2 regions of the Streptomyces sp. NBC_01520 genome follow, and region 1 is predicted to be linked to the other one. Evidence: predicted binding sites of a transcription regulator. Region 1 holds the regulator's gene; the other holds the start of a gene.
What was found. The regulator HrcA, encoded in region 1, represses chaperone genes, less so after heat shock. The targets are predictions, from matches to a motif close to TTNGCACTCNGNNNNNCNGAGTGCNAA.
Positions count from the first base shown of each region.

Region 1 (7,395 bases):
GCCGTCGTCACGAACAACGGGTCGGTCAGGGCCCGCTTGTGCAGGGGGTGCGCCCCGGACTCGGGGCAGGCCAGGAAGGCGGTGCCGAGCTGCGCCGCGTCCGCGCCCGCAGCCAGCACCGCCGTGATCTGGGAGCCGCGCATCAGCCCGCCGGCCGCGACGACCGGCAGCCGCACGCTCTCGCGGACCTCGGCGACGAGGGTGAGCAGGCCGGTGCCGGTGAGGCCGCCCTGCGGGTCGTCGCGGTGCGTGGACTGGTGGCCGCCCGCCTCCGCGCCCTGGGCGCAGACCGCGTGGGCGCCCGCCCACTGGGCGTTCCGCGCCTCCTGGGGTGTGGTGACCGTGACGACGGTGAAGGTGCCGGCCGCGGCGAACGCGTCGAGGACCTCGCGGGTGGGGCAGCCGAAGGTGAAGGAGACCACGGGGACGGGGTCCTCCAGGAGGATCGCGACCTTGGCCTCGTAGCCGTCGTCGCCGCTGGAGTCGGGGTCGCCCAGCGGGGTCTCGTACCAGGACGTCTCACCGGCGAGCTGGTGCCGGTAGACCTCCACGGCGCTCGGGTCGGCGAGCAGTGGCTGCGGCATGAAGAGGTTGACGCCGAAGGGCCGGCCGGTCAGCCGGCGCAGCTGTTCGATCTCGTGGTACATCCCGTCCGCCGTCTTGTAGCCGGCGGCCAGGAAGCCGAGCCCTCCGGCGTCGGCGACGGCCCCGACCAGCTGCGGGGAGGAGACACCGCCCGCCATCGGGGCCTGCACGATCGGATACCGGCAGAGATCGGTCAGCGCCAAGGACATGACGGCATCGTGCCACGTCCCGTGCGGGGCGCCGAATCAGCCGATCCGGCCGCCGAGGGGCGGGTCGCCACACGCCGCACCGCCCGCCGGTACGGGACCGGCGGGCGGTGCGGCGTGGACGTCGTCGTCGTGCGGGGTTCAGCGGCCGTTGAAGGCGTCCTTCAGCCGGGAGAACAGTCCCTGCTGGCCCGGCTGGAACTGGCCGGTGGGCCGTTCCTCGCCACGCAGCTTCGACAGCTCCCGCAGGAGGCGCTCCTGTTCGGGGTCCATCTTCGTCGGGGTCATGACCTCGACGTGGACGATCAGGTCACCGCGCCCGCCGCCGCGCAGATGCGTGATGCCGCGCCCGTGCAGCGGGACCGACTGGCCGGACTGGGTGCCCGGCCGGATGTCGATCTCCTCCAGCCCGTCCAGTGTCTCCAGCGGCACCTGGGTGCCGAGCGCGCCGGCCGTCATCGGGATGGTGACGGTGCAGTGCAGGTCGTCGCCGCGCCGTTGGAACACCGCGTGCGCCAACTCGTGGATCTCGACGTACAGATCGCCGGCCGGGCCGCCGCCGGGGCCGACCTCTCCCTCGCCCGCGAGCTGGATGCGGGTGCCGTTGTCGACACCTGCGGGGATCTTCACGGTGAGGGTGCGCCGCGAGCGGATGCGGCCGTCGCCGGCGCACTCGGGGCAGGGGGTCGGCACGACGGTGCCGAAGCCCTGGCACTGCGGGCAGGGTCGTGAGGTCATGACCTGGCCGAGGAAGGACCGGGTGACCTGGGAGACCTCGCCGCGGCCGCGGCACATGTCACAGGTCTGCGCGGAGGTGCCGGGTGCGGCGCCCTCGCCACTGCAGGTCGTACAGACGACCGCCGTGTCGACCTGGATGTCCTTGGTCGTGCCGAAGGCCGCCTCGTTGAGGTCGATCTCCAGCCGGATCATGGCGTCCTGGCCGCGCCGGGTCCGCGAACGGGGCCCGCGCTGGGCGGCGTTGCCGAAGAACGCGTCCATGATGTCGCTGAAGTTGCCGAAGCCGCCGGCTCCGAAACCGCCCGCGCCGCCACCGCCGGAGGCGGACAGCGGGTCGCCACCGAGGTCGTAGACCTGCTTCTTCTGCGGGTCCGACAGCACCTCGTAAGCGGCGTTGATCTCCTTGAACCGCTCCTGGGTCTTCGGGTCCGGGTTGACATCCGGGTGCAGCTCGCGGGCGAGCCTGCGGAATGCCTTCTTGATCTCGTCCTGAGATGCGTCGCGGCGCACGCCGAGTACGGCGTAGTAGTCCGTGGCCACTTACGACTCCGCCAGGATCTGTCCGACGTAACGTGCCACTGCGCGTACCGCTCCCATCGTTCCGGGGTAGTCCATGCGGGTCGGTCCGACCACGCCGAGTTTGGCGACTGCCTCGTCGCCCGAACCGTAGCCGACCGCGACGACGGACGTGGAGTTGAGGCCCTCGTGGGCGTTCTCGTGCCCGATCCGTACGGTCATGGCTGAGTCCGTGGCCTCACCGAGCAGCTTCAGCAGGACGACCTGTTCCTCCAGTGCTTCCAGCACCGGCCGGATCATCACAGGGAAGTCGTGCCCGAAGCGGGTGAGGTTGGAGGTGCCGCCGATCATCAGCCGCTCCTCCGTCTCTTCGACCAGAGTTTCGAGAAGGACGGAGAGCACCGTCGAGACGGTTCCCCGGTCCTCGTTCTCGAAGGACTCCGGCAGGTCCTGCACCAGTTGCGGAACGTCCGCGAAGCGGCGTCCGACGACCCGGCTGTTGAGCCGGGCCCGCAGATCGGCGAGAGAGGTCTCGCCGAACGGGGCGGGGCAGTCGATCATACGCTGTTCGACCCGGCCCGTATCCGTGATCAGTACGAGCATCAGACGGGCCGGAGCGAGCGAGAGCAGTTCCACGTGCCGCACCGTGGAACGGGTCAGCGAGGGGTACTGCACGACGGCGACCTGCCGGGTCAGCTGCGCGAGCAGCCGGACCGTGCGGCCCACGACGTCGTCGAGGTCGACCGCGCCGTCGAGGAAATTCTGAATGGCCCGGCGCTCCGGCGACGACAGGGGCTTGACGCCCGCGAGCTTGTCGACGAAGAGCCGGTATCCCTTGTCCGTCGGGATGCGCCCCGCACTGGTGTGCGGCTGGGCGATGAAGCCCTCGTCCTCCAGCACCGCCATGTCGTTGCGGACGGTGGCCGGGGAGACCCCGAGCCTGTGCCGCTCCGTGAGCGCCTTGGAGCCGACGGGCTCCTCGGTGCCGACATAGTCCTGGACGATGGCGCGCAGCACTTCGAGTCTGCGTTCGCTGAGCATCGCGCACACCTCCAGCTGTGGTTCTCCGGTGTCTGCCTGGCACTCTGTGTGTTCGAGTGCCAGCAATCCCCCCGGTCAGTGTACGGGGGCGGGGTGGGGCCGGGGCAAGGGCGACCGGCCATGCCGTGGCGGGAGTGCGCAGGCCGATGCCGATAGCGTCACCGTATGGACGTCTCTTGGGAAGACTTCGGCTGGGAGCGGTTGGGCAACGGTACGGGACGCCGACGCCTTCCCGTCTGGGACGCGACCGCCGCGCTGGTGGCCGGGGCGGACGGCGTGCTGCTCTACGACACCGGTTCGACGCTCCGCGAGGGGGCCGCGCTGAGGACTCAGGCGGAGGCCCTGTTCGGCCGGAGGGTGACGCATGTCGCACTGAGCCACCCCCATTTCGACCATGTGCTGGGCACCGCCGCGTTCGCCGGGGCGGAGGTCTACGGGGCGGTCGGCACGGCCGAGCTGCTGGGGCGGCACGGGGCGGCGGGGCTGCGCGCGGACGCGATGCGGCACGGGATGAGCGAGGAGGAAGCCACGGCGGCGACGGACGTGCTCGTGGCGCCGCACCACCAGGTGAGCGGGGAGTGGACGCTCGACCTGGGCGGCGGCCTCCAGGTGCTGCTGGCCAACGTGGGTCCCGGGCACACCGGCCACGACCTCGCGGTGCTGGTGCCGGGCTCCCCCGTCGTGGTCCTCTGCGGTGATCTGGTCGAGGAGTCCGGCGAGCCGCAGGCCGGCCCGGACGCGGTCCCTTCCCACTGGCCGGCCGCGCTGGACCGGCTGCTGGAGCTGGGCGGCGAGGACGCGTCGTACGTGCCGGGGCACGGGGCGGTGGTGGACGCCGCGTTCGTACGGGCGCAGCGCGACCGGCTGGCGGCCCGCTTCGGCGTGTCCTGAGCGGGTCGCCCTCTATCGTCGTGCCATGCGCAGCTACCAGCCGGACCTGACTCCGCCGTGGAAGAGGTCCGCCCCCGCCCCCGAGGTACCCGCCGAGCCCGATCTGGTCGTGGAGGAGGCGGTCAGCGGCTTCTGCGGTGCGGTGATCCGGTGCGAGAAGACGGCCCAGGGGCCCACGGTCACGCTGGAGGACCGTTTCGGCAAGCACCGGGTGTTCCCGATGGAGCCGCGCGGCTTCCTGCTGGAGGGCCGGGTGGTCACCCTCGTGCGGCCGTCGGCCGGCGGACCCGCGCGCCCTGTCCGTACCGCCTCCGGTTCGGTGGCGGTCCCCGGGGCGCGGGCGCGGGTGGCACGGGCCGGGCGGATCTACGTCGAGGGGCGGCACGACGCCGAGCTGGTCGAGCGGGTCTGGGGGGACGACCTGCGCATCGAGGGCGTGGTCGTGGAGTACCTGGAGGGCATCGACGACCTCCCGGCGATCGTGCGCGCGTTCTCCCCGGGCCCGGACGCCCGGCTCGGCGTCCTGGTCGACCATCTGGTGCCGGGCTCCAAGGAGTCCCGTATCGCCGCCGAGGTCACGGACGCGGACGTGCTGGTCGTCGGGCATCCGTACATCGACGTCTGGGAAGCGGTGAAGCCGTCGTCCGTGGGAATCCCCGGGTGGCCGGTGGTGCCGCGCGGCCAGGACTGGAAGACAGGGGTGTGCCGGGCGCTGGGGTGGCCGGAGAACACGGGCGCGGCCTGGCAGCACATCCTGTCCAGGGTCGGCTCCTACAAGGACCTGGAACCGCAACTCCTGGGCCGCGTAGAGGAATTGATCGATTTCGTCACCCTTCCGGCCTGATGTCCCGGCACGGTTTGGGAGGATCCCGTACCGATCCCTGTGAATCTCTGCGCCGCACACGGACCATCGGTTATTGAGAGGTGAGGGGTTCGGCGGGCCCGGCGTCCTCGATGGCTTCGGCGGGCCCGGCGGGCGCGGACGGGCCCGCGTGTTCCGCGGGCCCAGGGGGAAGCCGGGGGCAGCGGATGGCACGCGAAGTGTGGCGGGACAGTGCGGAGAACGAGGCGGCTTCCGCCGTCTTCCACCTCGTCCAGGAACTGATCGACCAGTACCGGGTCAACCGGCCGGTGATGCCTCTGATCGTGGCGCAGGCCGCGGACGCGGGCGCCGGACCGGACATCGACGACAGGGTGCAGCAGATCGTCCTGCAGGTCCACCGGGCGAACCAGCTGCGCCGTGTCCCGGTGAAGCTGCTCGCCGGTCACGGCGACAGCTCGTACGAGGCGGCGCTGTCCATGGTGCGCACGCTGACCGAGCGCCCCTGGGAGACCCGGAGCACCTCGCAGTACAAGCCCTTCGTCTTCCCCCGCTCCCGTCTCCTGGACGCCATCGAGCAGGCCACCGCGACGGTCGTCTCACAGCCGGACCAGGGCTCGGCGGGTGGGCGTGAGACACGGATTCTGGAGCAGCTGGGCAGCCTGCGGTGGCGGGCGCGGCGGGCGGGGCCCCGCACCTGGTGGGACTCGCTGCGCGCGTCGATACGGCCGGAGACCTTCCTGGGCGCCGTCTTCATCGCCGTACTGAGCGTGCTCCTGGGCGAGATCGGCTGGCTGCTGACCGCCTTGGTCGCCGCCGTGGCCCTGCTGGGCCTGGCGGTCGTGCGGCTGGTGACGACGGCCGCGCCGCCGCTGTTGTGGCTGCGCCGGGCCAGCAGATGGCTCGCGACCACCTCCTCGCTGGCCGCGTCCAGCACCGGGTATCCGTCCGACGGCTGGTCGTGGTTCTCGCCGAGCGGTTCGTGGCGGGTGATCCGGGCCCGGGCCGCCGCCGTGGCGGAGCGGGTGGCGGACGCGGGGGCGGGTGACGAGCACGCGCGCCAGTTCCATCTGGAGCTGCGGGTCCAGGCCCTGCTGGAGGACCTGCTGCACAACTACCGGCCGCACGCCCTGGACTGGCGACGCAGCAAGCGCACCGTGCCGCCGGTGGTGCTCCTGCCGACCGCCACGCATGACAACGGCGGGGTCCTGCTGATCAACGCGATCAACAACGTGCGCTCCCGGCGCAGCGAGGTGGATCCGCTGCTGCTCCTGGCGTCCCTGCCGGCCGCCCAGATCATGCGGCGTACCCCGCCGCTGCCTGTGGAGCCGCTCCCGCACACCGGCGCCAGATCGGGGGCGCGTGCACGCTACGAGGCCTGGGTCGACGACCTGAGCGTGGGGCAGGCGCCCGCGGCGGCCGTGACACTGGCCTGGGTGCTCCGGCTGCCCCTGTCCACCGGCAAGCTGACCCATGAGCACGCCCATGCCCAGCTGGCCACGCATCGGGTCCGGCGGACCTGGGCCTGGTGGGTGATGTCGCGGACGACCATCGCCTTCGTGCTGGTGGGCGCCCTGCTGGGGACGTTCCTGTGGAGCGGGCACTGGAAGGAGACCTACTGCCACGGCCCGCTCGTCGGCCGCAGCACGGATGCGGTCAGGCTGTCCGGCCCGGGGGGTGTCAGGGAGTGCGTCGGGGTGGCGACGGCCCCCGAGGTGCGCTTCGCCGAGGGCAACGGTCTGCAGCTGGGCGGCGTGGGCCAGGGCGTCACCTTCGAGCGGATCGAGCAGGCGGTCCGGGAGCAGAACACGAGCATCGGGCCCGGCACCGACCACGTGACCATCGTCTACGCCGGTCCCCTCACCGGAACGCTCAAGAGCAAGGAGGACACCCGCAAGGGCCTGGAGGAGCTGACCGGCGTCTTTCTCCACCAGCGGTCCGTCAACGCCGACCGTACGGTCAAGCTCCGGGTCCTCATGGCCAACGGCGGTCAGGACATGCTCCGGCAGACGACGGCGGTCGAGAAGATCGTCGAGGTCGCCGAGCGGGACCCCTCCGTGGTCGGTGTGGTCGGTCTGGGCCGCAACACCACCGAGAGCGCGGAGGCCACCGGGAAACTGCAGGCCGCCGGGCTCCCCGTCGTGGACACCACCAACTCCGACAGCGGTCTCGCCCGCGCGTACCCGAACTACTTCGGCCTCGCGGCGACCGACGAGGAGCAGGCGAACGCCCTCGGGCTGATAGCGGGGCAGCTCGCGGACTCGCTGGAGGACCCGCAGGCCGTCGTCCTGTCCAGGAAGGTCGGCAACGAGGACAAGGACCGCTACACCACCGAGCAGCGCAGGGTGGGCGAGCAGATGCTGACGAAGTCCGGCTTCGCGCTGGCGGCGGATCCCGACAGCACCCAGTACTCCCTCTCCAAGGACGGCGGGTCGGCCAACCTCGACGGCCCGCTGCACGACGTCTGCGGAGCGGAACGCGTGCCCGACGCCCTGTACTTCGCCGGCCGGGTCGAGGACGTCAACACCCTGATGTCCGGCCTCGGCCAGATCGCGGGCTGTTCGGAGAAGAGGATCACGGTCTTCACCGGGGACGACA
Region 1 covers NZ_CP109404.1:2,584,275-2,591,669, forward strand. Annotated here, with positions in the region: gene OG524_RS11740 (nitronate monooxygenase) at 1-794, opposite strand, end outside; gene dnaJ (molecular chaperone DnaJ) at 933-2,069, opposite strand; gene hrcA (heat-inducible transcriptional repressor HrcA) at 2,070-3,086, opposite strand; gene OG524_RS11755 (MBL fold metallo-hydrolase) at 3,252-3,977, shown strand; gene OG524_RS11760 (DUF3097 domain-containing protein) at 4,003-4,821, shown strand; gene OG524_RS11765 (hypothetical protein) at 5,007-7,395, shown strand, end outside.

Region 2 (7,395 bases), 1.9 Mb from region 1:
GCGTTTCGAGTCGAGCGTGCCGTCCTCACGCAGGGTGTACGACACCGGGCCGCGGTTGGACGCGACGAGGACCTGGGCAGCGTGCTCGGAGACCATGTACCCGAACCTAGCCCGTTCGGGAAGCCGCCAAACGTGAAGCAGGACCCGCCTTGCTACGCCGCGTGCCGGGACGCGTACTCCGCGATCTCACGCATCGGCGGCCTCTCCTCGGTGTCCACCGCGTGGGTGCGCGGTACGAAGCCGTTCGCGCCCCGCTCGAACTGGGTGATCGAGGGCCGCACCAGATGCCCCCGGGAGAGCCGCAGCTGCGCGGTGCGGTAGATCGCCGCGGCCATCCTGCCGAGCGCCTGGCCGTCCTGGTGGCGGTGTTTGCGTACGCCGACGTCGACCTGGGCCAGTGCGTCCAGGCCCACCGTGTGCAGGGCGTCGACGAGCAGGCCCAGTTCCACTCCGTAACCGACGGGGAAGGGCAGCCGTTCGAGCAGGGAGCGGCGTACCGCGTATTCGCCGCCGAGGGGCTGGACGAAGCCGGCCAGCTGCGGCCAGTGCAGATTGAGCAGCGGGCGTGCCACGAGCTCGGTGACCCGGCCGCCCTGGCCTGCGGTGTCTCCCAACGGGCGGTCGTACATGGCCTTGACGAACTCGACCTCGGGGTCGGTCAGCAGCGGGCCGACGATCCCGGACACGAAGTCCGCCGAGAAGTCGCGCAGGTCCGCGTCGATGAAGCAGACGATCTCCCCGCTGGTCACCAGCAGTGACCGCCACAGCACTTCGCCCTTGCCGGGGACGGCGGGCAGCGAGGGGAGTATCGCGTCCCGGTGCACGACGCGGGCGCCCGCCCGCCGGGCGACCTCGGCGGTGGCGTCGGTGGAGCCGGAGTCGATCACGACCAGCTCGTCGACGAGCCTGACCTTCTCCATGAGCTCGCGTCTGATCTCCGTGACGATCGAGCCGACCGTCGCCTCCTCGTTCAGCGCGGGCAGCACGACACTCACGCTCGCACGGTGCGGATCCCTCGCCCGGGCGGCCGTGAGCCGTTCGAGCGGGCGGTCGGCGGCTGACCAGGAACGCCTGGTCAGCCAGCGTTCCACCTCTTCCAGCACGGTCGATACTCCCTGTATGTGATCCATCTCGCGGTTCGGACGACTATCTCCATCGCCCGGGGCTTCGGTTACAGTCTTGAACAACGCGGATGGCCCTCGCATGTCGGGGTCGGTCCGCGAATAAACGCCCGGATCAATGGTCCGGTGCCATAGCGCTCATCCAGAGGGACTGAGGGAACGGCCCGTTGAAGTCCCGGCAACCCTCCTGCCGACCGCGAGGTCACGGTGGGGAAGGTGCCAATTCCGTCTTGTGGCGAAATACGTCGCGAGGAAGATGAGGAGAAAGGGCCTCCGCCATCATGGCCGTGCAGACAGTTGCAACGAACAACAATTCTTCCGCCGTGGACCTCGGTCCCGCCGTAGCGCTTTCCTGCCGCGAATGCGGCGAGCGTTTCGAGCTCGGTCCCATTTTCGCCTGTGCGTCCTGTTTCGGGCCGCTCGAAGTGGCGTACGACCTGCCGAGCGGCTCCCCCGAAGAGCTGAAGAAGCGCATCGCCGAAGGCCCGGACAACATCTGGCGGTATGCGCCGCTGCTGCCGGTTCCCTCCGATGTCGCGGACAAGCCCAACATCAACCCCGGCTTCACGAAGCTGGTCAAGGCCGACAACCTCGCCCGTGAGCTGGGCGTCACCGGCGGCCTGTACGTCAAGGACGACTCCGGCAACCCGACGCACTCCTTCAAGGACCGCGTCGTCGCGATCGCCGTCGAGGCCGCCCGCGCCTTCGGATTCACCACCCTGTCCTGCTCCTCCACCGGCAACCTCGCCGGTGCGGTGGGCGCCGCCGCGGCCCGCGCCGGCTTCCGCTCCTGCGTGTTCATCCCGCACGACCTGGAGCAGGGCAAGGTCGTCATGGCCGCGGTGTACGGCGGTGAACTGGTCGGTATCGAGGGCAATTACGACGACGTCAACCGCTTCTGCTCGGAACTCATCGGCGATCCGCTCGGCGAGGGCTGGGGCTTCGTCAACGTCAACCTGCGGCCGTACTACGGCGAGGGCTCCAAGACCCTGGCGTACGAGATCTGTGAGCAGCTCGGCTGGCAGCTGCCCGACCAGCTCGTCATCCCGATCGCGTCCGGATCGCAGCTCACGAAGATCGACAAGGGCCTCCAGGAGCTGATCAAGCTCGGCCTGGTCGAGGACAAGCCGTACAAGATCTTCGGCGCGCAGGCCGAGGGCTGCTCCCCGGTCTCCACCGCCTTCAAGGCGGGCCACGACGTCGTCCGGCCGCAGAAGCCGAACACGATCGCCAAGTCCCTGGCCATCGGGAACCCGGCCGACGGCCCGTACGTCCTGGACATCGCCCGGCGCACCGGCGGTGCCGTGGAGGACGTGAACGACGAGCAGGTCGTCGACGCGATCAAGCTGCTGGCCCGCACCGAGGGCATCTTCGCGGAGACCGCCGGCGGTGTGACGGTCGGCGTGACGAAGAAGCTGATCGAGGCCGGTCTGCTGGACCCGACGCTGACGACCGTCGTGCTGAACACCGGTGACGGTCTGAAGACGCTGGACGCCGTCGCCCCGACGACCGGTGTGGCGGCCACGATCCGGCCCAGCCTGGAGGCGTTCCGCGCCGCCGGCCTCGCCGCCGCCAACTGACCACCCGAGACCGAAGGAAGGCACCCACATGAGCGTCAAGGTCCGCATCCCCACCATCCTCCGCACCTACACGGGCGGTCAGGCCGAGGTCCCGGCAGAGGGCACGGTCCTCTCCGAGGTCATCGAGTCCCTGGAGAAGGACCACCCGGGCATCGCCGCCCGGGTCCTGGACGACCAGGGCAAGCTGCGCCGCTTCGTGAACGTGTACGTCAACGACGACGACGTGCGCTTCGAGGGCGGCCTGGAGGCGGCCACCCCGGACGGCGCCGGCATCTCGATCATCCCGGCCGTCGCCGGAGGCTGACCGTCGGACACGGTGCCGGAGGCTGACCGTCGTTCGCGACGCCCGGGGCCCGACGCTCCCGCCCGGCCGCACAACTGCCTGAACATCATTGCCCCCTCCGCGAGAGAAGCGGAGGGGGCAATTCTGCATGGTTGAGCGCGGTACAGTTGGGGAAGTCCCCTCAGCTGCCCGTGCCGCCCGCATATGAGAATGCGCCCGGTCGCGACAAGAAGCAGCCAAAGTACGTGAACTCCTTGTGGCATAAGCCGCCTTTGTCCGGCCCGAATTGCCCCGGAGTATCACGAGTTCTCCATATCCGGGCGTTCAGGCCTGCCCAGAATTCTCGTCCGATTGACCTGTTGCAGAGGGCAGTTGGGCAGATACATTCGGCCGCGGTCGACGCGTTCCGGCGCACGCCACCCTCTCCTGTCGGAGGGTGAGTTTGACCCGGGCCCGCGAAGTGCGGTGCTCGTGCAAGGGCCAGTAATAGGGGAGTTAGGCATGGCTCAGGGCACCGTCAAGTGGTTCAACGCGGAGAAGGGGTACGGCTTCATCGCGGTCGACGGTGGTGCGGATGTTTTCGTCCACTACAGCGCGATCCAGATGGACGGGTACCGCACCCTCGAAGAGGGTCAGCGAGTTGAATTCGAGATCTCGCAGGGCCAGAAGGGGCCGCAGGCGGACATGGTCAAGCTCGCCGTCGGCTGAGCTCGGCACGGTCGGCCAACGACACTACTCACGCACGCAGGGTCCGTACCCCCGATGAGGGGATACGGGCCCTGCGTGCGTCCGTGCGCCCCCTCCCGGTTGTCCACGGACGGGGGGGACGCTTGCACTCGCAGGGGTCGAGTGCTAATCATTGGCGTTAGCACTCTCCAGGTGAGAGTGACAGAACTTGGACCGGGCCGGTGAGGCCCGCAGGCTCCGTGGGGCAAGGAACCACAGAGCACGCTGGCCGTCCGTCGCGGGCGCCTCTCGGTCCGGAGAAATCCACCCCTGTCCGGGAGGACCACTTCACATGGCCAAGATCATCGCGTTCGACGAGGAGGCACGGCGCGGTCTCGAGCGCGGGATGAACCAGCTCGCCGACGCCGTCAAGGTCACCCTCGGCCCCAAGGGCCGAAACGTCGTCCTCGAGAAGAAGTGGGGCGCGCCCACGATCACCAACGATGGTGTTTCCATCGCCAAGGAGATCGAGCTCGAGGACCCGTACGAGAAGATCGGTGCGGAGCTGGTCAAGGAGGTCGCCAAGAAGACGGACGACGTCGCCGGCGACGGTACGACCACTGCCACCGTTCTCGCCCAGGCACTCGTCCGCGAGGGCCTGCGCAACGTCGCCGCGGGTGCGAACCCGATGGCTCTGAAGCGTGGCATCGAGAAGGCCGTCGAGGCCGTCTCCGCCGCTCTGCTGGAGCAGGCGAAGGACGTGGAGACCAAGGAGCAGATCGCTTCGACGGCCTCCATCTCCGCTGCTGACACCGAGATCGGCGCCAAGATCGCCGAGGCTATGGACAAGGTCGGCAAGGAAGGCGTCATCACCGTCGAGGAGTCCCAGACCTTCGGTCTGGAGCTTGAGCTCACCGAGGGTATGCGCTTCGACAAGGGCTACATCTCGGCGTACTTCGCGACCGACATGGAGCGTATGGAGACGTCCTTCGACGACCCGTACATCCTCATCGTCAACTCCAAGGTCAGCAACGTGAAGGACCTCCTTCCGCTGCTGGAGAAGGTCATGCAGTCGGGCAAGCCCCTGCTGATCATCGCCGAGGACGTCGAGGGCGAGGCCCTGTCGACCCTGGTCGTCAACAAGATCCGTGGCACCTTCAAGTCCGTCGCCGTCAAGGCTCCGGGCTTCGGTGACCGCCGCAAGGCCATGCTCGGCGACATCGCCATCCTCACCGGTGGCACCGTCATCTCCGAGGAGGTCGGTCTCAAGCTGGAGAACGCCGGCGTCGACCTGCTCGGCACCGCTCGCAAGGTCGTCATCACCAAGGACGAGACGACGATCGTCGACGGTGGCGGTGACAGCGACCAGGTCCAGGGTCGTGTCAAGCAGATCCGTGCCGAGATCGAGAACTCCGACTCGGACTACGACCGCGAGAAGCTCCAGGAGCGCCTCGCGAAGCTGGCCGGCGGCGTGGCCGTCATCAAGGCCGGCGCCGCCACCGAGGTGGAGCTCAAGGAGCGCAAGCACCGCATCGAGGACGCGGTGCGCAACGCCAAGGCCGCCGTCGAGGAGGGCATCGTCGCCGGTGGTGGCGTGGCTCTGCTCCAGGCCTCGGCCGTCTTCGAGAAGCTCGACCTGACCGGTGACGAGGCCACGGGCGCCAACGCCGTGAAGCTCGCGCTGGAGGCTCCGCTCAAGCAGATCGCCGTCAACGGTGGTCTCGAGGGTGGCGTCATCGTCGAGAAGGTGCGCAACCTGCCGATCGGTCACGGCCTCAACGCCGCGACCGGCGAGTACGTCGACATGATCGCCGAGGGCATCATCGACCCGGCGAAGGTCACGCGCTCCGCCCTGCAGAACGCCGCGTCCATCGCCGCGCTCTTCCTCACCACCGAGGCCGTCATCGCCGACAAGCCGGAGAAGGCCTCCGCGGCTGCTCCGGGCGGCATGCCGGGCGGTGACATGGACTTCTGATCCTCGGATCAGCAGCTCCACGCAGCGTCAGCTGCACCCCGCAGTACCTGTACGACGCCGGCCCCCGGGATTCGTCCCGGGGGCCGGCGTCGTTCCTGTCCGCGTGATCGCGGGGGTGCCGGATACTGGTCCCTCTCCGTCCCCCTCCCGAAGGAGCGCACGCCCGTGACCACGGACTCCCGGACAGGCCCGCCGGTTTCGGGCAGCGAGCGTGAGACTCTGCGGGCCTTCCTCGACTACCACCGGGCCACCCTGGCCATGAAGTGCGAGGGGCTGGACGACGACGAGCTGCGGCGGCGGTCGATGCCCCCGTCCACGCTCTCGCTGCTCGCACTGGTGCGGCACATGGCCGAGGTGGAACGGGCCTGGTTCCGCCGCGTGTTCGAGGACAACGGGGCGCCGATGGTCTGGTCCGACCGGATCGACTTCCAGGCTGCCTACGACGCGAGCGCCTCGAACAGGGTGGAGGCGTTCGGCGCCTGGGAGGCCGAGGTGGAGAATTCGCGCCGCGTCGAGCGGGAGGCCGATTCCCTGGACCTGCTGGGCCGCCAGCCGCGCTGGGAGAAGGAGGTGTCGCTGCGCCTGGCGATGGTGCACGTGCTCCTTGAGTACAGCCGCCACAACGGGCACGCGGACCTCCTGCGCGAGGGCGTCGACGGGACCGTGGGGGCGTGAGGACTTCGCACGCTGTGGCCCGCACCCCGTGAACGGAAGGACAAGGGGAGGCGGGCCACAGCTGTTCGACGGCGGTGCGAGGCGTGGGGGCCCCGGTGGTCGGCGGCGGTGCGAGGCGTGGGGGCCCCGGTGGTCAGGGGCGTTCGAGGCCGCCCCGCGCGATGACGTCCGCGTACCAACGGGCGCTGTCCTTCGGGGTGCGGCGCTGCGTGGCGAAGTCGACGTGCACGATGCCGAACCGCTTGCTGTAGCCGTACGCCCACTCGAAGTTGTCAAGGAGCGACCACAGGAAGTACCCGCGTACGTCCACGCCGTCCCCGATCGCGCGATGCACGGCCGACAGGTGGGCGTCCAGGTACGCCACCCGTTCCGGGTCGTGGACCTGGCCCGACGGGTCGGCGTAGTCGTCGTACGCGGCGCCGTTCTCGGTGACCATCAGCGGCAGGCCGGGCAGGTCCTCGCGGAGCCGGGTGAGGAGTTCGTACAGGCCGTTCGCGTCCACCGGCCAGTCCATCGCCGTGCGGGGGCCGTCCGCGGCCGTGAACGCCACGTGCTTCTCGGCACCAGCCCACGGGGACGGGGACTCCGACGAGCCGGCGGAGACGACGCTGGGGGAGTAGTAGTTGATGCCGAGGGAGTCGGTGGGCGCGGAGATGACCTCCAGGTCGCCGTCCCGGACGAAGGACCAGTCGGTCACCGTCGCCGTGTCCTGCACCAGGTCCTGCGGCAGCCGCCCGTGGAAGACGGGTTCGAGGAAGATCCGGTTGGCGACGGCGTCGATCCGGCGGACGGCGTCGTGGTCCGCGGGGGTGTCGGCCAGTGGGCGCAGGGCGTGCAGATTCAGGGTCAGCGAGACCTCGGCGGAGGACGGCAGCAGGCTCCGCAGGACCCCGGTCGCGCTGCCGTGCGCCAGGTTGAGGTGGTGGGCCGCGCGCAGGGCGGCGAGGTCGCTCGTACGTCCGGGGGCGTGGACCCCGTTGCCGTAGCCGAGGAAGGCCGCGCACCAGGGCTCGTTGAGCGTCGTCCACGTCGCCACCCGGTCACCCAGGGCGCGGGCCACGAGCCCGGCGTATTCGGCGAACCGGTGCGCGGTGT
Region 2 covers NZ_CP109404.1:4,524,981-4,532,375, forward strand. Annotated here, with positions in the region: gene OG524_RS20540 (trehalose-6-phosphate synthase) at 1-96, opposite strand, end outside; gene OG524_RS20545 (glucosyl-3-phosphoglycerate synthase) at 153-1,103, opposite strand; SAM riboswitch class I at 1,257-1,384, shown strand; gene thrC (threonine synthase) at 1,403-2,701, shown strand; gene OG524_RS20555 (MoaD/ThiS family protein) at 2,730-3,005, shown strand; gene OG524_RS20560 (cold-shock protein) at 3,486-3,692, shown strand; gene groL (chaperonin GroEL) at 4,003-5,625, shown strand; gene OG524_RS20570 (DinB family protein) at 5,791-6,300, shown strand; gene OG524_RS20575 (GH1 family beta-glucosidase) at 6,434-7,395, opposite strand, start outside.
Region 2: the regulator HrcA is predicted to act here: its motif matches at 3,814-3,840, upstream of groL (chaperonin GroEL).